DNA from 4 places in the Micromonospora xinjiangensis genome. Region 2 is predicted to be linked to each of the others. Evidence: riboswitches for the same ligand, from Rfam matches in the RefSeq annotation. Region 2 holds a riboswitch; each other region holds the start of a gene.
What was found. Region 2 has a riboswitch for cyclic di-AMP ahead of SM573_RS21030 (coiled-coil domain-containing protein). Riboswitches for the same ligand answer to the same signal wherever they lie in the genome.
Positions count from the first base shown of each region.

Region 1 (5,783 bases), on a different contig from region 2:
ATCTGGACCGCGGCGAGCGGCTGCTCCAGCTCCCGGTCGCCGGTGTAACGCTCGTCGCCGAGCCACGTGGTCTCGGGGCCCCAGTAGACGTCCTCGTCGGGCTCCCAGACGTCGGCGCGGCCGCCGGCGAAGCCGAAGGTCTTGAAGCCCATGGACTCCAGGGCGACGTTGCCGGCGAGGATCATGAGGTCGGCCCAGGAGAGGTTCTTGCCGTACTTCTTCTTGACCGGCCACAGCAGGCGGCGGGCCTTGTCGAGGTTGCCGTTGTCCGGCCAGCTGTTGAGCGGCGCGAACCGCTGCTGCCCGGCGCCGGCGCCGCCGCGGCCGTCGCGGAGGCGGTAGGTGCCCGCGCTGTGCCACGCCATCCGGATCATGAACGGGCCGTAGTGGCCGAAGTCGGCCGGCCACCAGTCCTGCGAGGTGGTGAGGACCTCGGCGATGTCCCGCTTCACCGCGGCGAGATCGAGGCTCTTGAACGCCTCGGCGTAGTCGAACTCCTCGCCCAGCGGGTTCGCCACGGCCGGGTTCTTGGCGAGGATCTTCAGGTTGAGCCGGTTCGGCCACCAGCCGCGGTTGCCGCCGCCCTGGGTCGGGTGCGGGGCGCGTCCGTGCGCGACCGGGCAGCGGGACTCGCTGCCGGCCTCCGCGTCGTGGACGACGGCGTCGTGGTTCTCGGACATCTGGTTCCTTCCGTGACTGACCAGGGGGATCAGTGGGTGCTTGCGGTGGAACCTCTGGGACACGGGCGGGCCCAGAGGGTGCTCGGCGTCATGGATCAGCCGTTGTCCTCGGTGGCGGTCAGGCCGGGCGCCGCACCGGCGGCGCGGTCGACGCCGGTGGCGGGAACGGCACGGCCGGCCGGGGACGGGTCACGCGCGACGCGGCTCCGCGCAACGTTTGTGGGAAGTCCGGTGTCGCGGTCACGGGAGGGAGTCTCACCCGTTTTCTGGAATGGGTCAAGAAAATGGGCTGGACGTCACCGGGGGCCGCCGCCAGCCTAGTGGATCTTCCACGGGCGGACCCACCGTGCGATGTCGGGGGCCGGCCCTAGCCTGACACCATGGCTGTCGATCTTTTCGCGGGCATCCCCGTCGCCGACTACGCGCGGGCAATCGAGTGGTACGAGCGGCTGCTCGGGTCGCCGCCGACGTTCGTGGCCAGCGACACCGAGGCGGTGTGGGAGCTGGCCGAGCACCGGTTCGTCTTCGTCGAGCACCGGCCGGAGCGCGCCGGTCACGCACTGCACACCGTCTTCGTCGACGACTTCGACGCCCGCGTGGCCGAGGCGAGCGCGCGAGGGCTGGAGCCCGCGCATCGGGAGACCTACCCCAACGGTGTCCGGAAGGCGAGATACCGGGACCCGGACGGCAACGAGATCGACTTCGGGGGTGCTCCCCGCTGACCGCCTGCCCGGACGGGGAGCACGGCCGCGTGGACGATCAGCTCCGGTTTCACGGGACGAGTGGGAGCCGGTCGTCGTCGCGCGATGCCTCCTCGGCGTCAATCCTGGCGCACGGTGAGGTCGAGGGCGCCGACGGTCAACCGCGTGAGGTCCGGAAGCTGATCCTCGCCGAGGACCACACCGCGCAGGTTGTCCAGGGGCGTCCTGAGCCCGTAAAGGCGATTGCCCCGCAGGTCGGCGCCGGTGAGTTGGCAGGAGCGCAGGTCCAGGCCGGTCAGGTCGCAGGAGCGCAGCGCGATGCCCGGCAGGCGGCAGGTCGACCAGGTGGCGTCCGCGAGGGTGCAGTCGGTGAGGGCGACCGAGCCGGCGGCGGTGACGCGCTGGAAGGTGGCGTAGTCGAACCGGCAGCCGTCGAACAGGACGTCCTTCAGGCGTACGTCGGTGAGTTCCGCGCCGGTGAACCGGGAGCCGGTGATCACACAGCGCTCGATGGTGACACCGGTCAGCGCGCCGCCGGAGAAATCGGTGCGGGCAATCTCGCAGCCGTGCAGGCCGCCGGTCTCCCAGGTGGCCCCGCTGAGGTCCGCACCGGCGATGCGACTGCTGCGGACGCGGACACCCTCCAGTCGCGCACCGGGTCGGGACGCGCCCTCGACGAGGGCCTCGGTGAGCCCGTCGGTCAGTTCGGTCACGCTGTCGAGGTCGTCGGGGTGGAGGTCCGGCAGCAGGAGCCGCACGTCGCCGATCGTGGTGGTGCGCACGTGTGCTCAACCTGCCGGGACGCGGGCTGGGCACGCCGCCCGGCGGCGCGGACCCGGCCGTGCCGGGGACTCGCGGGATCGCGGGCCCCCGGCCGTCGCGGTCGAGCCGATCAGAGGCTGAGGCGCTGACCGGGGAAGATCAGGCCGGGGTCGTCGCCGACCACGCGCTCGTTCCGCTCGTACAGGGCGTGCCAGCCACCGGCCACGTGGCGCGCCTCGGCGATCTGCGAGAGGGTGTCGCCCGGCTGGACCACGTACGTGTGGCCGGTCGCGGCGGGCCGCTCACCACGGGTGGTCGACTTCTCGCCGCCGCTGGAGCGCTCCGGCTCGGGCGACGGCTTCGACGTCGACCTCGCGGTGGACTTCGACGACTTCGAGGTGGACTTGGACGACTTCGAGGTGGACTTCGAGGACGTCGCGCCGGCCTTCTTGCCGCAGGTCGGCCAGGCACCGATGCCCTGGCCGTCGAGCACCTTCTCGGCGATCGCGATCTGCTCGCCACGGGTGGCGAGGTCGGCGCGGGCGGCGTACTTCTTGCCGCCGTAACCCGCCCAGGTGCTCTGGGAGAACTGCAGGCCACCGTAGTAACCGTTGCCGGTGTTGATGTGCCAGTTGCCGCCGGACTCGCACTGGGCGATGGCGTCCCAGTTGACCGCGGCCTGGGCGGGCGCCGCGCCGAAGAGTGCGACGGCGCCGGTGACCGCGCCTGCGGCCAGCGTGCCGACGGCGGCGCGACGGGCGGTCACGGCCCGGTGACGGGCGTTGTACGAAGATGACATGGATTTCCTCCACGCCGGCGAGGTGAGCTGTCGGGTTCGGGCTGAGGAGCCCGGCCGCGGATGGGCGGCTTCACCCCGAGGCGCCCGGCACGGGAGGCCGGTGGCGCCGAGGAACGGTGGGTCCCCCGCTCCTGCCTGAATCACGAGTGCCGACGACCGGCGGCAGGATTTGGCGTTACCGGTCGCGGTGTCCACGTTGGCGAACCCGATCGACGTTAGGCACCGTTCAGGTCGATCGCCCACTGCCTGTGAAGTTGTTCACCGGTCCACACGGGAGCGCCGTTTCTCCAGTTGCGGGCCCGCGGGAGGTGTGCTGCGGCCGCCGCGGCGCACCCACCGGGCCGCCCATCCATGATCTTATGTATCGATGCTCAGTCCCACTCCTCTCATGCGTCTCGTCGCCGGCGTCTGGGGTTTCAAGACCCTCGCGGTCGGCGTGGAGCTCGGCCTGTTCACCCGACTCGCGGGCGGACGGACCATCACCGTCGACGAGGCCGCGGCCGAGTTCGGGCTGGCCGAGCGCCCGGCCGACATGCTGCTGGCCGCCTGCGCCTCGCTCGGCCTGCTGCGCAGGGCCGGCGACGGATACCGCAACTCCGAACTGGCCGAGCAGTTCCTGGTCGAGGGTCGCCCGTACTACTTCGGGGGGCAGGTCAGATACTCCGACCTGCGCACGTACCTGCCGTGGCACCGCATCGCCGACGCGCTGCGCACCGACCGGCCGCTCACCTGGGACCCGGCCACCCAGCAGTCGATGTTCGACACGAGCGATCCCGAAATGATCGCCCAGTTCTGGGACGCCATGTACTCCACCTCCAGCTTCACCGCGCGCGCCCTCGCCGAGGCGTACGACTTCGGCCCGTACCGTCGGCTGCTGGACGTGGGCGGCGGCGCCGCGGCGTTCCCGATCGAGCTCTGCCGCCGCCTGCCGGACCTGCGGGCGACCGTCCTGGACCTGCCGCACGTCTGCCTCCGCGCCGAGGAGCAGATCTCGGCCGCCGGCCTGACCGGTCGGATCGAGGCGCTGCCCGGCGACTTCCTCGCCGACCCGGCGCTGCCGGAGGGTCACGACGTGATCCTGTTGAGCATGATCCTGCACGACTGGGACGAGCCCACCAACCGGGCGCTGCTGGCCCGGTGCCACGCGGCGCTTCCACCCGGCGGTGCGCTGGTCGTCTGCGAACTGCTGTTGAACGACGAGCGCACCGGCCCGCCGGAGGCCGCGCTGATGGGCATGAACATGCTCGTCGAGACCGAGGGCGGCAGGAACTACTCCGCGGCCGAGTACGCCGCCTGGCTCACCGACGCCGGGTTCGTCGACGTCCGTACGGTGCCCTTCGACGCGCCGGGCGCCAACGGGGCGGTGATCGGTCACCGCGCCTGACCGGCCTCCAGCAGGCGGCCCGTGGGCGCCACCCATCCCCGGCCGCGCGCAGTGCCGTCGCAGGCACACCGCCGCACCCCGCCGTCACCGTGCGCCGCGTGACGGGTGACGGATGGTGATAGTGGCCGGTCAACCAGCCTGTCGCGGCGTGATGACTGCGACATGACGACCAGCATGCCTGGAGGACGTCAGGGGGGTCGGCGAGAATCCGGGCGGAGACCACGGCAGAAGTGCCGCCCCAGTCGTGGTTTACCGGGGGGACGCAGTGGTGAAGGTAGGGCGGCACACGAATCCCAGGGGGGACGACCATGTCCGAGACAAGCCGTAGCGATGCCGTCACAGACCGCCCCGAGGGGGTGAGTGACCCGCTGCTGTGGAAGCTCGCCCTCGAGGTGGCCGACGCGCACGAACCCGACGGCGAGGGCGGCTGCCGCAACCTGCTCTGCGCGGGCGAGGCGTGGCCGTGCACGGCGTGGAACAACGCGCAACGCGCGTTGCGGGCGGCCCAGGGCGAGGGCGCGGAGGAGCCGACCACCCCGTTCGCTCGGGATGCCGCCGCCGGCTGGGCCGGCGCCTCGGTGGTGCCCGCGGCGCGCCGCGGCACGACCGCCCACGTACGGGGGGCGGAGACGAGCGCCTCCGCGGCGTAACGGCGGGGCGTCGGCGCGCCTCGGACACCGGGGCTACCTCCCGACCGGGCGCACCGGGCAGCCCCGGGGCGCCGCCGCCGATGACCGGTGACGCAGGAGCTGAGCGGCGCCGGCCAGCGCGGCGGCCCCCGGGTGACCGGCGGGCGGCGCCAGGGCAGCCGCTCGGCCGGTGCGCGACGAGGGCTCCGACCCGGCGACCCGGGCGAGGGGCCGCTACGGCGGCGGTACGGGGGCCACCGGCGAATTGGGGGTGCGCGGCGGCCTACCGTCCTCTACGGTGCCGCGGTGACCCTCGACATCGTGAGCCTCGCGGACCGCCCGGATTTCGCCCCGCTGCTGGACGAGGACTTCGAGGGGGCATGGCCGCAGTTCATGCTCTGGGATCCGATGGGCTCGGTGTACTACAGCGTCGCCCACGACCTGTACCCGGAGTTCGTGTTCGTCGCCGTCGACCCGGCCGACCCGGGACGCGCCGTCGCCCGCGCGTACGCCGTGCCGTTGCGCTGGACCGAGCCGGAACTGCCCGACGGCGGCTGGGACCGGGTGATCCAGCGGGCGACCATCAACCGTCTCTCCGGCGCCGAGACCAACCTCGTCTCGGCGTTGGAGATCTGCATTCGGCCCGACCGGCGCGGCACCGGGCTGTCCGCGCTGATGCTCGACGCCATGCGCCGCGCGGTCGCCAAGCAGGGGTACGACACCCTGGTGGCGCCCGTCCGGCCGAGCGGCAAGCACACCCGGCCCGACCTGCCGATGACCGAGTACGCGGGGCAGGTCCGGGCGGACGGCCTGCCCGTCGACCCGTGG
Region 1 covers NZ_JAXCFO010000004.1:221,555-227,337, reverse strand. Annotated here, with positions in the region: gene katG (catalase/peroxidase HPI) at 1-680, opposite strand, end outside; gene SM573_RS16465 (VOC family protein) at 1,061-1,402, shown strand; gene SM573_RS16460 (pentapeptide repeat-containing protein) at 1,501-2,163, opposite strand; gene SM573_RS16455 (transglycosylase family protein) at 2,274-2,942, opposite strand; cyclic di-AMP (ydaO/yuaA leader) riboswitch at 2,941-3,127, opposite strand; gene SM573_RS16450 (methyltransferase) at 3,310-4,326, shown strand; gene SM573_RS16445 (hypothetical protein) at 4,635-4,976, shown strand; gene SM573_RS16440 (N-acetyltransferase) at 5,262-5,783, shown strand, end outside.
Region 1: it holds a riboswitch for cyclic di-AMP, as region 2 does, so the genes downstream of both, SM573_RS16455 (transglycosylase family protein) here and SM573_RS21030 (coiled-coil domain-containing protein) in region 2, are expected to answer to the same signal.

Region 2 (5,783 bases):
CGGGGCACAGCACCGGCTGGAGACCCTCGCCGAGCTGGCCCACCTGCCGGCCGCCGCGCTGGTCGGCGACCGGGACCGGCTCACCCCTCCCCCGTGCGCCGAGTCGATCGCCGCCGCGCTGCCCACCACCGAACTGACCGTCTGCCCGGGCGCGGGCCACATGCTGATGATGGAGCGGCCCGACGAGGTGAACGCCGCGCTGCTCGGCGTGCTGCGCCAGGTGCTCGGCGGCGCGGTGGTCGCGCGGCGGGCCGCGGCCGGGGCCTGAGGACCGCGCACCACCTGGCGGAGCGGCACGGACGACCGGGCGTACCCTCGTTCGGTTGGCCCGGCGTGCGGCGTGCGGTTTCTCGCGCGGCCGCCGCCGACGGGGATCAGGAGAGCGCGTGACCGACCAGACCACCCTGGAGCAGGAGATCGCCGTCGAGCAGCGGCATCTCGACCGGGTGTACGCCCGACTCGCCGAGCTGCGGCGGTCGGCGGTCCGCGCCGAGCGGGACGGCTACCGGCTCGCCCGGGTCGGCAACTTCGGCGCGCTGGTCGAGCGGGACGCCATGGTCTTCCACGCCGCCCAGCGGCGCCACACCCTGGACGCCGAGCACGAGGGGCTGGTCTTCGGCCGGCTCGACCTGCGCGACCGCCAGGTGCTGCACATCGGGCGGCTCGGCATCCGGGACGAGAACGCGGCCAGCCTGGTGGTCGACTGGCGGGCGCCGGCGGCCGCCGCCTTCTACCAGGCCACGCCGGCCCAGCCGCTGGGCGTGGTCCGCCGCCGGACGATCCAGTCGAGCGGTGAGCGGGTCGTCCGCATCGAGGACGACCTGCTCGACCCGGGCGCCGCGCCGCCGGAGATGGCCGTGGTGGGCGACGGCGCCCTGCTCGCGACGCTCTCGCGGGCCACCGGCCGGGGCATGCGCGACATCGTGGCCACCATCCAGCGGGAGCAGGACGAGGCGATCCGCTCCCCCGGCTCGGGGGTGACGATCGTGTCGGGCGGCCCGGGCACCGGCAAGACGGCGGTGGCGCTGCACCGGGCGGCGTACCTGCTCTACTCCGACCGTAGCCGGTACGCCGGCGGCGGGATCCTGGTGGTCGGCCCCTCCTCGGTCTTCGTGGAGTACATCGCCTCGGTGCTGCCCTCCCTCGGCGAGGAGACCGCCACCCTGCACTCGCTCGGGACGCTCTTCCCGGGGATGACCGCCACCCGCACCGACCCGCCCGAGGTGGCCGCGGTGAAGGGGTCGCTGCGGATGCGCCGGGTGCTGGAGCGGGCGGTCCGCGACGCGGTGCCGGACGGCCCGGACGAGCTGCGCCTGCTCTACCGGGGTGAGCTGTTGCGGCTGGACCGCCGCGAGCTGGACGCGATCCGGGACCGGGCCCTGCCCCGGGGCGCACGGCGTAACGAGGTGCGCCGCGCGGGTTTCGACGGCGTGTTCGCGGCGCTGTGGGCGCAGGCACGCCGGTTGGGCGTCGGCCGGCTGCCGGAGCAGCGCGTCTTCGAGGACGAGATCGCCGACCGGCCGGAGTTCCGGGAGTTCCTCAAGGCCTGGTGGCCCCGGCTGCACCCGCGCCACGTGCTCGGCTGGCTGGCGCGTCCGGAGCGGTTGCGGCGGTACGCGGGCGGCGTCCTCTCCGGAGCCGAGATCCGGCTGCTGTCGGAGGCGTACCGGACGCTGGACGCCGACGGGCTGACGATCGCCGACATCGCGCTGCTCGACGAGCTGGACGCGCTGCTCGGCAAGCCGGTGCAGCCGGCCCGGCCGAAGCGGGACCCGTTCCAGCTCGCGGGCGGGGTCCGGGAGCTGAGCACGTACGCCGACCGGCGGCGGGCGGCGCGGGAGGCGGCCCGGGAGCGCCCGGCGGACTACCGGGAGTACGCGCACGTGGTGGTGGACGAGGCGCAGGACGTGTCGCCCATGCAGTGGCGGATGATCGGCCGGCGGGGCCGGCTGGCCTCCTGGACGGTGGTGGGCGACCCGGCGCAGACCGCGTGGACCGGTGACCCGGGGGAGCTGGCGCGGGCCCGGGACCAGGCGCTGGGCCGCCGCCGGCGGCACCACTTCACCCTCACCACCAACTACCGCAACTCCTCGGAGATCTTCGCGGTGGCGGCGGCCGAGATCCGGCGGGTCGATCCCGACCTCGCGCTGCCCACCGCGGTCCGCTCCACGGGTGTCGACCCGGTCGAGCTGGTCGTGCCGGCGACCGAGTTGGAGACCACCACCGTGGCGGCGGTGACCCGGGTGCTCGGCGAGGTGGAGGGGACGGTCGGGGTCATCACCCCGGTGCCCCGCCGTGACGAGGTGGCCGCCTGGCTCGGCGCGCTCGGCGCCCCCCGTCTCCAGGTGGTGACCAGCCTGGAGGCGAAGGGCATGGAGTACGACGGCGTGGTGCTGATCGCCCCGAGCGAGATCCGGTCGGATCCGGGCTCGGGTGTCCGGACCCTCTACGTGGCGCTCTCCCGGGCCACCCAGCGGCTCACGACGATCGATCCGACGGGCTGAGGGCTCCCGCCCCGGTCGGCGGACCGCCCGACCCCTCACTTGCATACATAGCGATGTGAGCATATGTTGGACCGGTCGGAACGGTCGCGCGGAGGGTGGTCTCGTGGGCGCAGGTCATGACCATGAGCGGTCGGTGGCGAACGCCGCGCAGCACCACCGTGGCCGGCTCTGGGCGGCCTTCGCGCTGCTGGCCGCCCTCATGCTGGTCGAGGCGGTGGCCGCCTTCCGCACCGGCTCGCTCGCGCTGCTCTCCGACGCCGGGCACATGTTCACCGACGTGCTGGGCATCGGCATGGCCCTCGCGGCGATCACCGCCGGGCGCCGGGCCACCGGGAACCCGCAGCGCACCTTCGGCCTCTACCGCCTCGAGGTGCTCGCCGCGCTCGCCAACGCGGTGCTGCTCTCGGGGGTCGCGGTCTACGTCGTGGTCGAGGCGGTCGGCCGCTTCGGCGACCCGCCCGAGGTGCTGGCCGGCCCCATGCTGGCCGTGGCCGTCCTCGGCCTGCTCGCCAACGTGGTCGCCTTCGCACTGCTGCGCCCGGGCGCGCAGGAGAGCATCAACCTGCGCGGCGCCTACCTCGAGGTGCTGGGCGACCTGCTCGGCTCGCTGGGCGTCATCGGCGCGGCGGCCCTCATCACGGTCACCGACTGGTGGTGGGCGGACCCGCTGGTCGCGGTGGCGATCGGCGTGTTCATCCTTCCCCGCACCTGGCGGCTCGGGCGGGCCGCGGTCCGGATCCTCGTCCAGGCCGCACCGGAGCACCTCCAGGTGAGCGCGGTGCGCGACCGGCTGGCCGCCGTACCCGGCGTCGCCAACGTGCACGACCTGCACGTCTGGACCCTCACCTCGGGCATGGAGGTGGCCTCCGCGCACCTCACGATGGCACCCGGAGCCGAGATCGCTACCGTGCTCGCCGCCGCCCGCAGGGCCCTGCACGAGGACTTCCACATCGAGCACGCCACGTTGCAGATCGAGCCCGGTGCGGCCGCTGGGGCCTGCGGGGCGGTGGAGTGGTAATGAGGACAACCTTAATTCTTGGCGTGTATCGTCCCCCTATGACCGATTTACCGGTAGTTGTGGCGGCACGCGGAGTCACATCTGCTGCACCAGCCCCACCGGCCCCGGTAGGCTCGGTCCCGGCCTCCGCCAGGCGGCGCCCACCGGCGCCGGCGGGGACCGTCGCCTAATCGCCCGCACGGGCGAGCCGGGGAACCACGTTCGTGGGGTGCATCCGCGTCAGCGGTAGGGATCTTCCGTCCCGAACCCGTCAGCTAACCCGGTCGGCGGCTGACGGAAGGACATGTGCATGCCACCAGTGGCACCCGTACGACGACGCGCCGCCCGCACGGCGGCCCTGATCGCCGCGACGCTCGCCCTCTGCGTCGCGCTCACCCCCGGCACCGCCATCGCGGCCACTCCCCCGGCCGCTCTGGCCGCCGCCGCACCCGCGCAGGACGACGAGGGCGGCACGCCCGCCCTCCGGGCCCAGCTCGACGCGGCCAGCCGGGGTTACCTCGACGCGAAGGCGGCCCTGGAGCGGTCGACGAAGCGCCAGCAACAGCTGACCGCCGAGCTGAAGACGATCGAGGGAGAGCTGGCCCAGCGCAGCGGCAAGGTCGGCGAGATCGCCGGCGTCGCCTACCGCACCGGCCGGCTCGCCGCCGTGTCGGCGCTGCTCAACAGCAACTCACCGGACGGCTTCCTGGATCGCGCGGCCGCGCTCGACGCGGTCGCCGCCAACGAGGACCGGGCACTGCGTGAGCTGATGGAGACGCGGGACGAGATGACCCGCACCCGGGCCGCGGTGGACGGCGAGATCCGCGAGCAGCGCAAGCAGGTCGCGGTCATGACCAAGCGCAAGGAGCAGGCCGAGCGGGCCCTCGAGGTCGCCACCAGCAACTCGACCCGCGCCGCCAGCGGCGGCTCCAACCGCGGCACCTCCACCGCGAACGCCGCCCCGGCACCCCGCAACTCCGACGGGTCCTGGCCCAAGGAGTCGTGCAGCGTCAACGACCCGACCCCGGCCAACGGCTGCATCACGCCCCGCATGCTGCACGCGCTCAACCAGGCCAAGGCGGCCGGCTTCACCCGCTACGTCTCGTGCTACCGCAGCGGCGGCTCGGGAGAGCACCCGAAGGGGCGGGCGTGCGACTTCGCCGCGCAGAAGAACGGCTTCGGCGGTGACGCCACCGGCGGCGACAAGACGTACGGCAACAACCTGGCCGCGTACTTCATCCGGAACGCCGACCGGCTCGCCGTGCTCTACGTGATCTGGTATCGGCAGATCTGGCTGCCCAGCAGCGGATGGAAGTCGTACAGCGGGGCGGGCGGCGACCCGTCCAGCGACCACACCAACCACGTGCACCTGTCGGTGTACTGATCGCGCCGGTGGGTGGTCGCCAGGTGGCGGCCACCCACCGGGCACCGCGCCGGGTCGCTACGTCCCGAAGCGTAGGCCGGGTGTCGTCGGTGGTCGGACGATCCGGGCGGCCGACGCGGGCAGCATCACCCACATGAGCCGGACACCGCCCACCGCCCGCAAGGCCCTGCTCACCCTGCACCTGGTCACCTCGCTGGGGTGGCTCGGCACCGACCTCGTGCTGCTCACCCTCGGCGTCGCCGTCCTGCGCGGGGCCGACCCGGCCGTGGTCTACCCGGTCGCCGCCCTCGTCGGCACGACACTCTTCGCGCCGCTCAGCGTGATGGTCTGGGTGATCGGCGTCGCCAGCAGCCTGCTCACCCCGTGGGGGCTCCTGCGCCACCGCTGGGTGCTGGTCAAGCTGCTGATCACCACGGTGATGGTCGTGCTCGTGCTGGCGCTGCTCACACCGAACCTGCGTGCCGCCGGGGACCTCGGTGCCGCCCTGCCGCCCCGCGACCGCGCCGACCTGATCATCGCCCCGGCCGTGTCCACCACTCTCATGATCATCGCTACGGTGCTGTCGACGTACAAGCCGTGGGGCCGGACGCGGCGGGCGGTCCCGCCCACCACGCGCCGACCGGCCACGGCGGCCGGGCGACCGAGGGGCTGACCGGGCGCCGCGACCGCACGCACCGGTGGTCAGGTCACGGCCGGCGGCCCGCCCGGTTCGCCGTCCAGCACCCCACCGAGCCGGTTCGCCAGCGCCAGGTGCGCGGCCCGGGCCTGCCGGAAGGCGTACGCGAAGAGCGGCGCCGGCGCGGCGAGCGTGATCTCGACGTCGATCCGGACCAGCCCGCCGGGCTCGGCGCGCAGGCGGGTGTGGTTGCGTACCGTCGTGGCGGGCCACTGCCGGGCC
Region 2 covers NZ_JAXCFO010000005.1:469,105-474,887, forward strand. Annotated here, with positions in the region: gene SM573_RS21015 (alpha/beta fold hydrolase) at 1-268, shown strand, start outside; gene SM573_RS21020 (HelD family protein) at 387-2,504, shown strand; gene SM573_RS21025 (cation diffusion facilitator family transporter) at 2,608-3,522, shown strand; cyclic di-AMP (ydaO/yuaA leader) riboswitch at 3,676-3,807, shown strand; gene SM573_RS21030 (coiled-coil domain-containing protein) at 3,821-4,885, shown strand; gene SM573_RS21035 (hypothetical protein) at 5,019-5,537, shown strand; gene SM573_RS21040 (SRPBCC family protein) at 5,567-5,783, opposite strand, start outside.

Region 3 (5,783 bases), on a different contig from region 2:
GCGACGGTAGCGTTGACCCGTGCTTCCCGTCGCGCTCACCTGTCCGCTGTGGTGGGTGGCGCGGTGGGCGACCCGGCTGCTCGCCAGTCTCGCGGTCGTCGGAGCGCTGACCCTCGGGGCGCTGTCGCCCGCCGCGGCCTCGGCGGCACAGGGGCCGGGAGCCGTCGACGACCCGCCGCCGGCCGGCGTGTGGGTCGCGGGCGCCGCGTCGCACGGAGACGAGCCGGCGAGGGCCGGGAAGACGATCGACACGCCGTCGCTCGCCGCGTTCGGGGCGCCGGGCGCCGAGGTGGTCGGTCCGCACCGCGCGGCCGACGCGGCGCCAGCGGCCGCCGAGCGCGTGCCGGGTCAGGCGCCGCACGAGACGGTGGCGGTCGCCGCCGATCTCGCACTGCCGGCGCTGGTGCGCGCGGGTCCCGCCGAGCCGGGCGTCCGGGCCCGGGTGCCGCACACGGCCGTGGCGCCGGTCCGGGCGTCGCGGGCCCCGCCGGGCGTCTGAGTTCCGGGCGCCGGCCCTCCGCCGTCGCTCCGACCCGCCCTCTGACGACCGCCCGGCCCACCCGCCGCGCGACTGTCGTACGCCCGCCCTGCCAGCGCATCCGCTCTTCCCGAGGTAGCGACATGGAGAAGACCGTCCTCTACCAGTTCCTCATCGAGGTGCCGCAGGCCGCCGCCATCTGGTCCGCCCTGCTGGTGCTGGCCCTGATCGTGCTCACCGTGCTGGTCGCCCGTCCCGAGCGCGACCGGCCGGAGGGCGACCCGTCGGTCCCCGCGGCGGCGACCGACCGTGAGCTGGCCGTGGCCGAGGCGGCCGACCTGCGCCGGTACGCCGAGGAGGTGGCCGTGGCCGCCTCCGGCGCGGCGCAGACCGCCCGCCGGCGACGCGCCGAGTGGCTGACCGCCCAGACGGAGCTGGAGCGGGCCTGGGCCGCGTACGACGAGGCGGAGACGGTCGCCCGCCGTTTCGCCGGCGCGGGTGCCCTGCCCACACCGCGTACGCCCCACACGCCGGCCGAGTACGCGGCGCGGGAGCGGTACCTGCACCGCGCGGCCACGGCGGCGCACTGGCGGGGCGAGCTGAGCCTTCGCCAGCTCGGTGAGGTGTTCGGGCACCGCGACGGGTGGGATCCCCGGCTGCATCCGGTGGAGCAGGAGGTGCGGCTGGCCCGGGTGGTCCGCGACAGCCGGCTGGCCGACTACCGGGCCGCGCAGGAGCGGGAGCGGTCCGCCTGGCGGGGCGCCGACCTCGCCGCCGAGGCGGCCCGGGCCCTCGCCGCCGAGGCGTATGCGGCGGCGGCGCGGCTGCACCCGGCCCGGATGTCGGCACCGGCCGTGGCCCCCGCCGTCTCGGCGCCCCCGTCCACGGCCCGCTGGCGCCCCGCCCGCGTCGGCTGACACCGGGCGGCGAGGACGACCGCCGGATCGGGGCCGTCGGCGACGCCGGTCGACGCACGCCGATCGGGCACCCGGCAGATCCGATGACCATTCACCCGGTTTGAGTGATAAGACCGATTTTTGCCGAGTGAGCCCCGTCACATGTCTCCGAAAACGGTCAGCACGGCTCAGCCGGGCGCAATTGTCCCCGGCTTCCCGCACGGTTCCCGCCGGCCTGTCCCGTACCGCCCCTCGGGCGCCGACGAAACCGCTCGTCCCATTGAGTCACGTCAGCGTCCCCACGCCCGGAAAAATTGTGCCCGCGACCAGGTTTAAGCAGGTGGGACGGGGTTGGCAGGCTCCACGCCGACCAGTACTGTCGGCCCGTCCGGTGCGGTAACCGATCGCAAGAGGCGACGCCGCGCCGACCTGCCTAATCGTGATTTCACGAGCCGGGGACCCACTTGCACGTCCGGGGTGAATCCGCGAGCCACGGCCCGCGGTAGGGCGATCTTCCCGCCCGAATCCGTCAGCTAACCCGGTAGGCGGTGTCGGAAGGAGTTCCATCCTCGTGCAGCACGAACCCACCCCTCGGCCCTCGCCGACCCTCCACGGCACCGCGGTGCCCACGCCCAGCCGCTCCGTAGCGGCGCTCTGATCCCGGCACCCGCGATGTCCCGCCCGGCCCACCGGGCGTTTCCCTGAGCGATCCCACAGCCGCGGACGGCACGGTCCGCGCGATGACGCACACCCGATTCCGGTCGGCGCGATCGCTCACCCCCCGATCCGTGGAGGAACTGTGAAGCACACCCTGAAGCGTCAGCTCCGTCGACTGGCCACCCAACGCCCGTACCAGGTCGCCGCCGCCTCGGCCGCCGCGCTGGTGCTGGCGACCACCACCGGCGCGCTGATCGGCACCGCCGACGACGCGCCCGCCGCGCAGGGCGCCTCTACCGCGGTCGCGGAGCTGCGCAGCGACGTCAGCGCCGCCTCGCGGGGCGAGGCGCGGATCGCGACCCCGGCCGACAGCGCCCCCGCGACCAGCGCTCCCGCCTCGCCGAGCGCCTCGCCCGAGGCGAAGAAGAAGGCCGCTGACCCGGACCTGACCCGCAAGCCGTCGCCGCCCAAGCCGCCGGCGAGCAAGGTGCTCGACTACGACTACCAGGCGCAGACCACCTACTACTACTGCGGGCCCGCCGCCACGCGGAACGCGCTGAGCGCGGCCGGCATCGAGCGCAGCCAGGACGATCTGGCCGCGCAGCTGGGCACCACCGAGATGGGCACCAACTCGGCCGAGGACACCACCCGGGTGCTGAACGCGGTCGTCAAGGGCAACCCCTACCGGACCCGGATGTTCCCGACCGCGCCCAGCCCGGCACAGATGGACCAGCTCCAGGCTGACGTGGTCAAGGCCGTGACCGACGGGCGCGGCGTGGTCGCGAACATCGCCGGTGACGCGGTCGACGTCGACGGCGGCTGGCACTCGTTCCCCGGCGGGCACTACATCGCCGTGGTGGGCTACCGGGACCAGGGCCGCACGGTCAAGATCGCCGACTCGGCGAACCCGGCGGTGCCGTCGTACTGGATCACCACCATCGACCTCGCGAACTGGATGACCACGCGCGGCTACTCCGCCTGACCACCGCGCTCACCTCGGGCGCCGGCACCCCGACGGGGGCCGGCGCCCGACGTCGTCCATCGCCGGCTGTCGGATGTTCACCACTCGCCCGCGTACCGCGCCGGTGGCACACTGCCGACCATGGTCGACGACACCCCTGCCCCCACGGCGGGCGAGCCGCTTCTCCTGCTGCTGCACGGGATGGGCGCCACCGGCGCCGTCTGGCAGCCCTGGGCGCCCCTGCTGCGGCGCCGGTGGGGCGGACGCTGGCTCGCGCCGGACCTGGCCGGGCACGGCTCGTCGCCGTCGCTGCCGGCGTACTCGTTCACCGCGCTGGCCGAGCGGGTGGCCGCCGCGCTCACGCCGACCGACCGGCTGGTCGTGCTGGGGCACTCGCTCGGCGGAGTGGTCGGGCTGACCCTCGCCGCGCGTGGCGCCGGGCTTCCCGTGGTGGCGGTCGTGGGTCTCGGCATCAAGGCGGTCTGGTCGCCGGCCGAGCTGGCGAAGACGCGCGAGCTGGCCGCGCGACCCGTCGCGTGGTTCGCCGGCCGCGACGAGGCGGCCCAGCGTTACCTGCGGGTCTCCGGCCTGGCCGGGCTGCTCGACGCGGACCATCCGGCGGTCGCGGCCGGGCTGCGCGAGGTTGACGGGCGCTGGCGACTGGCCATGGACCCGGGCGCGTTCGCCGTGGGCGAGCCGGATCTGCCGTCGCTGCTGGCCGCCACCGACGTGCCGGTCCTGCTGGCGCGCGGCGAGCACGACCCGATGGTCACCGACGAGCAGCTCGCGCGTCTCGGGGTGCCGGTGCGGACGCTGCCCGGGCTCGGGCACAACGCGCACGTCGAGGACCCGGAGGCGGTGCTGGCGCTGGTCGAACCGTACCGCTGAGACCGGACCGGTCAGGCGGTGGGGGACAGGGGCGCCGGGTCCGACTCCACGGGCCGCCCGATCCGCGGCGCGTGCGGGCTCCAGCCGGCCCCCAGCTCCCGCCGGGCGGCCTCCAGGAACGCCTCGGCGTACGAGTCGGCCGGGAAGTCGCCCAGGTAGCGCCGGCGGGTGGCCCAGCGCTGGGCGGCCAACGTGTCGGCACCGAGCAGTTGGTCCAGCACCTCGTCGAGGTTGGCCATGTCCCGCCGCAGCACGTAGCCCGCGGCGGCCAGCGGGAACCGGTCGGTGAACGCGTCGCCGTCGGCGCCCATGTCGGTCACCGCGAACGGCTTGCCCGAGTAGAGGTAGTCCGAGATCACCCCGGAGACGTCGGAGACCAGCGCGTCGGACCGGTTCACGCACTCCACGAGGCTCAGCTCGCGGCCGGCCGCGGCACCCCAGAGATGCTGGCGGCCGGTCTGCGCCCGATCGGCCGCCAACAGCTCCGTCAACCGGCCGAGCTGCCGGGCCGAGACGGGATTCTGCGTGGTGTACGGGTGGGCTCTCAGGATCACCGTGACCCCCCGGTACAGCAGCCGGCGCAGCAGCGGCTCGGCGACCGGCAGGGAGCAGTAGTCGGCGTCCGCGTGGTGCCCCGTCCACGTCGGCGTGTAGAGCACGGTGCGCGGCCCGTCGGCGGACCGCGGCCGCGGGCGCACCTCGATCGACTCGACCTGCGGCCGGCCGACCACCACGAACTTCTCCGCCGGGATGTCCACCCCGGCCCGGGCGTACCGGTCGATCGCCGCCTGGCCGGCCACGAAGATCCGGTCGAAGATCGCCGATACCGGGTTGGCGCTCGGCGCCTTGTCGCTGTCGCCGTGGTGCAGCTGGATGTGGGTCAGCTGGGTGAAGCGGATGCAGTGGCTGTTCTTCGCGCCGTGGTTGACGTAGAAGGCCACCTTGAGGGTCGGCACCAGCGCCTCGTCCATGGCCCGGAGGGTGGGGCAGTAGACCACCGGGGCGGAGGTGGCCGCGGCGATCGGCGCCAGGAACTCCGGCTCGCGCAGCAGCACGACGAACGGCCGGCCGATCCGCTCCAGGTAGGGCAGCCACATGGTGACCTGGTACTCCGACCCGGGCGGGGCGGAGAAGTAGAGAAGGAACTCCGGCTGGTGCGCGCGCAGCGCGCGGCGTACCGCCCCGCCGGCGGCCGGTGGCCGGAAGCGGCGCCGGGCCAGGTCCAGCCCCACCAGCCCGGCGCCGGCGGCGACCAGGAGGGCGGCGGCCAGCGCGACCGCCGCCGGGAGGCGCGTCGCGGCGGCCAACGCCACGAGGGTCAGCAGTCCGAACTGCGCGTCGCCGAGGCGTGCGGCGATCGTCGGGGTCCAGGATCGCGCCGGCAGGTTCGCCACCTGGATCTCCAGGCCGCCCGCCTCCCGCAACGGCCCGGCCAGGAGCACGAGGCCGAGGAGGGCCAGCGCGGTCGCGGCCAGCGCCGGGTCGAACCCGCCGTCGAGCCGACGGGCGTACGCCACCAGGACGGCGGCGGCGATCAGCGCCGTCTCGGCCGCGGTGTCCGCGGCGGGGCGGATCCGCCGCTCCGCGACGGCGGCGCCGATGGCGGCCACCGCCAGCACCAGCCCCCAGCCGGTCGCGCCGGTCAGCGCGGCGACGAGGAACGCCAGCACGGCCAGCCCGATGCTCAGGCATCGGGCGATCAACTTGCGGACCAGGTCACCACGCATGTCGCTCCGATCACCGCCGTTGTCTGAAGGTCCGCGGTCGCGCCGTCAGCCGACCGTCGCCGCGCTGTCGGCCTCGGCGGGTGCCGCCTGGGTCGGCACCGTCCGGCCCGCCACCGCCTGCGGCGGCTCACCCGGTGCGCGCCGCACGTCGATGATCTGGCCGGTCAACTCCGAGA
Region 3 covers NZ_JAXCFO010000012.1:137,801-143,583, reverse strand. Annotated here, with positions in the region: gene SM573_RS29085 (hypothetical protein) at 20-499, shown strand; gene SM573_RS29080 (hypothetical protein) at 622-1,395, shown strand; cyclic di-AMP (ydaO/yuaA leader) riboswitch at 1,795-1,937, shown strand; gene SM573_RS29075 (C39 family peptidase) at 2,174-3,013, shown strand; gene SM573_RS29070 (alpha/beta fold hydrolase) at 3,134-3,880, shown strand; gene SM573_RS29065 (CDP-glycerol glycerophosphotransferase family protein) at 3,892-5,607, opposite strand; gene SM573_RS29060 (D-ribitol-5-phosphate cytidylyltransferase) at 5,653-5,783, opposite strand, start outside.
Region 3: it holds a riboswitch for cyclic di-AMP, as region 2 does, so the genes downstream of both, SM573_RS29075 (C39 family peptidase) here and SM573_RS21030 (coiled-coil domain-containing protein) in region 2, are expected to answer to the same signal.

Region 4 (5,783 bases), on a different contig from region 2:
GGCCCGTGGATGGCCCGTCAGGCGTTCGTGGTTGGCGGAACATCGAAGGCCCCGGCTCGGACTCGCGTCCTGACCAGGGCCTTCGAATCGGAGCGGGTGACGGGAATCGAACCCGCACTGTCAGCTTGGGAAGCTGATGTTCTGCCATTGAACTACACCCGCAGGCGGGACCACTGTACCTGAGTCACCGACCGGGTGCATCCAGGTACCCCTCCGCGCGCCCTCTCCTACCGCCGTGGTCCCTGCCCGCCCGGCCACGATCAGAGCCGGCGGTCGGCCCGCCGGACCGGAGCAAGAAGTTTCCGTACGACAAGGTATGGGCGTTCTCAAATCTTTCGATTGCTTGTAACGTCTGCCTCACGTTTCGACCACGGCGTGACATACCCCCTGTCACGCCGCCAGAAAGAGGTGGGCCCATGGGACTCCGTCCCAACCTGCTGACCCGGCGTGCCGCCGGTGTCGCGTCGACAACCCTCGCGCTGCTGCTCAGCACCGCCGCGGTGGGCGTCGTACCGGCCGCTTCGGCCTTCTCCGCCGCCCCGGCGGGCACCTGCGTGGAGCCGGCCGACGTCCACGCCGACGCCCGCGTCAAGGCCGGTGGCGTCGCCAAGCACGAACCCAACGAGCTGACCGCCAAGCAGGTGCAGGAGCGCGAGGCCGACCTCGCCGCCGCGCTGCGGGAGCGTGCCAACCGGCGTACGACGGCCGCCGTCGCCCCGCTCGCCACCGTCACCATCCCGGTGGTCGTGCACGTGATCCAGGAGAACAACACCCGGGCCGGCGGCAACATCCCCGATTCGATGATCAACAACCAGATCTCGGTGCTGAACCAGGCCTACAGCGGCGCGACCGGCGGCGCACCCACGGCCTTCGCCTTCCAGCTCACGAAGATCAACCGGGTGACCAACCCGGCCTGGTACCCGATCGTCGAGGGCTCTTCGGCGGAGCGGTCGATGAAGACGTCGCTGCGCGAGGGCGGCAAGAACACCCTGAACGTCTACCTGGGTGAGCTGAGTGACAACCTGCTCGGCTGGGCGACGTTCCCGCAGCGGCGGCTCAACAGCATGGACGGTGTGGTCGTGCTGAGCGAGTCGCTGCCCGGCGGCACCGCCACCAACTACAACCAGGGCGACACCGCCACTCACGAGGTGGGCCACTGGCTGAACCTCTACCACACCTTCCAGGGCGGCTGCTCGACCACGGGTGACAGCGTCAGCGACACCCCGGCGGAGGCCTCGCCCGCCTCGGGTTGCCCGACCGGGCGCGACACCTGCCCGGCCGCCGGCCTGGACCCGATCACCAACTTCATGGACTACAGCTACGACTCGTGCATGTACCAGTTCACCCCTGGGCAGGCGAGCCGGATGCTGACCGCGTGGAACGCCTACCGCGCGGCCTGACGTCGCGGCGTACCACCGGTGCCGGCCCCGTCACGACGGGGCCGGCACCGGTGTCTTCCTCCCCAGGACGCGGTCAGGCGGCCGAGCGCTGGGTGTCGCGACGCTCGCGGCGGGCGGGTCGGGTCTGCGGGACGACCGGCGCGTGATCGGCCGGACGGTCGGAGGCCCGGGGGTCGAGCCAGACCTGCACGGCCGGACGCCCCCGCCCCTCGCCGGGACCGCCGGCACTGCCCGAGTCGCGCCGGGCGAGCATGGCCACGTCGACGGTGAACTCGAACAGCCGCCAGTCGACCTGGGGTGCGGCGCCGGCGCTGGCCGCCAGCCGGGCCACCCGGGCCCGGTCCGTGACCGGGCGGGCGTGGCCGGCGACGTACGCCTCGTCGTCGCTCTCCTCCGGCGGGAAGGAGTGCAGCGCGTAGCGGCCGTCGCGCTCCAGGTCACGCCGCTTGGGCGAGTCGATGATGAAGCAGAAGAGACCCTCGTCGGTGATCACCGGTGACACCGGGTGCACCCGGGGCCCGCCGTCGGCACGGACCGTGGCCAGATAGCCGAAGCCCGGACCGTACTGCTGCATGAGAACGCGGATCCCGTCGGCGAGCCGGGGCTCGTCAGCGGCGAATTCGGACCAGGAAGCCATGTGGGCATTCTATCGAACAAATGTACGAGGAGCGACCGCGACGCGCTGGTCACCCGCACCGGATGGGGACCTTCGAGGAAGCCTCGCTATGGTGGTGCGATGCTGCTCTCCGACCGCGACCTGGTCACCGAGATCAAGGCCGGCACGCTCGGGCTGGAGCCGTTCGAGCCCACCCTGGTCCAGCCGTCCAGCATCGACGTCCGTCTCGATCGGCTCTTCCGGGTCTTCAACAACCACCTCTACACGCACATCGACCCGGCCCGGCAGCAGGACGACCTGACCTCCGTGGTCGAGGTCCCCGACGGAGAGCCGTTCGTGCTGCACCCCGGCGAGTTCGTGCTCGCCTCGACGCTCGAGGTGATCTCGCTCGGCGACCAGCTGGCCGGGCGGCTGGAGGGGAAGTCGAGCCTCGGCCGGCTCGGCCTGCTCACCCACTCCACCGCGGGCTTCATCGACCCCGGCTTCTCCGGCCACGTGACGCTGGAGCTGTCGAACGTGGCCAACCTGCCCATCACGCTCTGGCCGGGCATGAAGATCGGGCAGCTCTGCATCTTCCGGCTCTCCTCGCCGGCCGAGCACCCCTACGGTTCGGCGGTCTACGGCTCGCGCTACCAGGGGCAGCGCGGCCCGACCCCGAGCCGGTCCTGGCAGAACTGGCGCACCTGGCCGACCCGCTGACACCACGAGAAGGGGGCCCGCTCCGGGGTCGGAGCGGGCCCCCTTCTCGGCGTACGCGTCAGCCCGGCCGGCCGAAGCTGTGGATGGGGCCGTCGTCGACCTTCTTCATCTTGATCGGCACCCCGGCCTGCGAGGCGTGGACCACCCAGCCGCCGCCGACGTACATGCCCACGTGGTGCAGGTCGCTGTAGTAGAAGACGAGGTCACCGGGGCGTAGGTCCGCCCGGCTCACCGTCTTCGTCACCCGCCGCTGCTGGGCCGCGTTGTGGGGCAGGGCGACACCGGCCTTGGCCCAGGCCGCGAGCACCAGGCCCGAGCAGTCGTACGCGTCGGGGCCCTCGGCGCCCCAGACGTACGGCTTGCCGATCTGCGCGCAGGCGAACTTGACCGCCACTCCGGCCGGCCCGCCCGGGTAGGTGGCCGGGCACGGGGCGGGCCGCAGCGGGCCGCCGCCACCGTTGCCGTACACCTTGATCCGCAGCTTCTGCAGCCGGTCGATCTCGGCGTTGATCTGCTTCTTCTTCGCCGCCAACTGGGCCTCGGCCCGGGTCAGCTGGGCGACCAGGGCGTCGAGCGGGGCCTTCTGGCGCATCAACTCGTCGCGCAGGTCGGCCACCTGCCGCACACCCTGCTGCCGGCTGTGGGCGAACCGGTCGAGCAGCTCCAGTTGGCCGACCAGCTCGCCGGGGCTACGGCTGCCCAGCACGGCGTTGACGGTGGAGACGTCCTCGCCCTTGTACGCCCGTACCGCGAGCGCGCCGACCTCGTTCATAGCCTGGTCGACCTGGAGTTGCAGGGGCTTGATCCGGTCGGCCAACGCGTCGGCCTGCGTGCGCTTGGCGGCGAGCGCCTGGCGGGTGGCGTTGTGCTGCTCGATGACGGGCTCGAGCTTGTTCCAGTCCTCGTCGATCTGGCGCTCGATCTCGGCGATCGACGGGTCGGCGTGGGCCGCTGTCGCGCTGCCGGTCAGGATGACGGCAACGCCGACGAGGGCGGCGAGGGCGGTGGTGAAGCGGGACCAGCGGGAACGCGGCGCGTCCGTCGAGGGGCCGGCGGTCACCGGCCCGATCGACGGCGGCCGCGGGGCATGGTGGGCCACCGGGCTCCGTACTCCTTCTTCCTGACCGCCTACCGGGTTAGCTGACGGGTTCGGGCGGGAAGGGAGGCGCCCTACCGCATTGGCTGCGGATTCACCCCGGGAACCTGGGTCCCCGGCTCGCTCGTCGAGCGACTCGGCGGTGTCGGACCGTTACCGCCCGGGTTGGACGGACCTGCTACCGGGCCGACGATTGACCAGACTAGAGAGCCCCGTTATTGATCCGCAACCCTTCGCGCCGTGACACTCCGTGCTCGCCACCACGTCGGCGGACGGCCGGTGCGATGTCGAAAGTTTTCTTCGAATTCGGTCCGACGACGGAAAGGTATTGACCCCGGTGCGGTGACGGAGTGAAGGTGACAAATACCTGACCCGTCCATTCCTGGGGGTTCGATGCACCTTCCCACCATGTCCAGGGGCAGGCGTGGCCTGCTCGCCACCGCGCTGGTCGCCGCCACCGTGGCCGTGCCCCTCGCCGGCGTTCCGGCCGGCGCCGCCCCGCTCGCCGGCGCCCCGTCGGGCGGTGACCGACAGCAGCAGTACGCCGCCGCGGCGGCGGAGTACGGCGTGCCGGAGAGCGTCCTGCTCGGCGTCTCGTACCTGGAGTCCAGATGGGACACCCACGCCGGCACGCCGAGCACCAGCGGCGGCTACGGCCCGCTGCACCTCACCGACGCGGCCCACGTCGCGAGCCTGCCCTCCGGCTTCCACGTCGACGAGGGAGAGGACCCGCGCGGGGACACGTCCCGCCCGATGACCGTGGACGCACCGGCGGGAGCCGCGGGGGCCGACAGGGCGCCCGCCGCCGCGCTGCAGACGCTCCAGGCCGCCGCCGCGCTCACCGGGGCGCCGGTCGAGGCGCTGCGCGCCGACCCGGCCACCAACATCCGAGGGGGCGCCGCGCTGCTCGCCGCGTACCAGAGGGAGCTGGGCGGCCCGGTCGGCACCGGAACCGACGCGGGGGCCTGGTACGGCGCGGTGGCCCGCTACTCGGGCGCCGACACCGAGGCGACCGCCACCGCCTTCGCCGACGAGGTGTACGACCAGATCCGCGCGGGCGCGAGCCGTCGGACCGACGACGGTCACCAGGTCACCCTCGCCGCCCAGGCGGTGACGGTGCGGGCGGACACCCTGCACCGGCTCGGGCTGCGCCGGGCGGAGCGGCCCGACGGGCTGGAGTGCCCCGTCGGCCTCGGCTGCGAGTGGATCCCGGCCCCGTACGAGCAGTACGGCCCGGGCGCCGGCGACTACGGCAACCACGACCTGGGTAACCGACCGGCCCAGCAGAAGATCGAGTACATCGTCATCCACGACACCGAGGGGTACTACGGCCCGAGCGTCGACCTGGTGAAGCGAGCGGACTACCTGGGCTGGCACTACACGCTGCGCTCGGTGGACGGCCACGTGGCCCAGCACGTCAAGGCCAAGGACGTCGGCTGGCAGGCCGGCAACTGGTACGTCAACGCCAAGTCGATCGGCATCGAGCACGAGGGCTTCGCCGGTCACGGCACCTGGTACACCGAGGCGATGTACCGCACCTCGGCGAAGCTGGTCCGGTACCTGGCCCACAAGTTCCACATTCCACTGGACCGCCAGCACATCATCGGCCACGACAACGTGCCCGGCACGGTGGCCTCGACCGTCGCCGGCATGCACTGGGACCCGGGCCCGTACTGGGACTGGTCGCACTACTTCGACCTGCTGAAGGCGCCGTTCCGGACCACCGGCACCGCGCGGACCGGCCTGGTCACCATCGACCCCGACTTCGACACCAACCGGCCGGCCCTCCAGGGCTGCAACCAGCAGCCGCCCGGCGTGCCGACCCCGCCGCCGCCCGCCGAGCCCTGCCCGCTGCGCGGCTCCTCCGCGGTGGTCCTGCACAGCGCGCCGAGCCACGACGCCCCGCTCGTCAACGACCTCGGCGAGCGCCCGGACGGCACGCCGAACACCATGTACGTCTCCGACCACGGCG
Region 4 covers NZ_JAXCFO010000003.1:269,659-275,441, reverse strand. Annotated here, with positions in the region: tRNA gene SM573_RS13130 (tRNA-Gly) at 92-162, opposite strand; gene SM573_RS13125 (zinc metalloprotease) at 417-1,400, shown strand; gene SM573_RS13120 (pyridoxamine 5'-phosphate oxidase family protein) at 1,474-2,037, opposite strand; gene dcd (dCTP deaminase) at 2,137-2,715, shown strand; gene SM573_RS13110 (C40 family peptidase) at 2,774-3,814, opposite strand; cyclic di-AMP (ydaO/yuaA leader) riboswitch at 3,827-3,963, opposite strand; gene SM573_RS13105 (N-acetylmuramoyl-L-alanine amidase) at 4,220-5,783, shown strand, end outside.
Region 4: it holds a riboswitch for cyclic di-AMP, as region 2 does, so the genes downstream of both, SM573_RS13110 (C40 family peptidase) here and SM573_RS21030 (coiled-coil domain-containing protein) in region 2, are expected to answer to the same signal.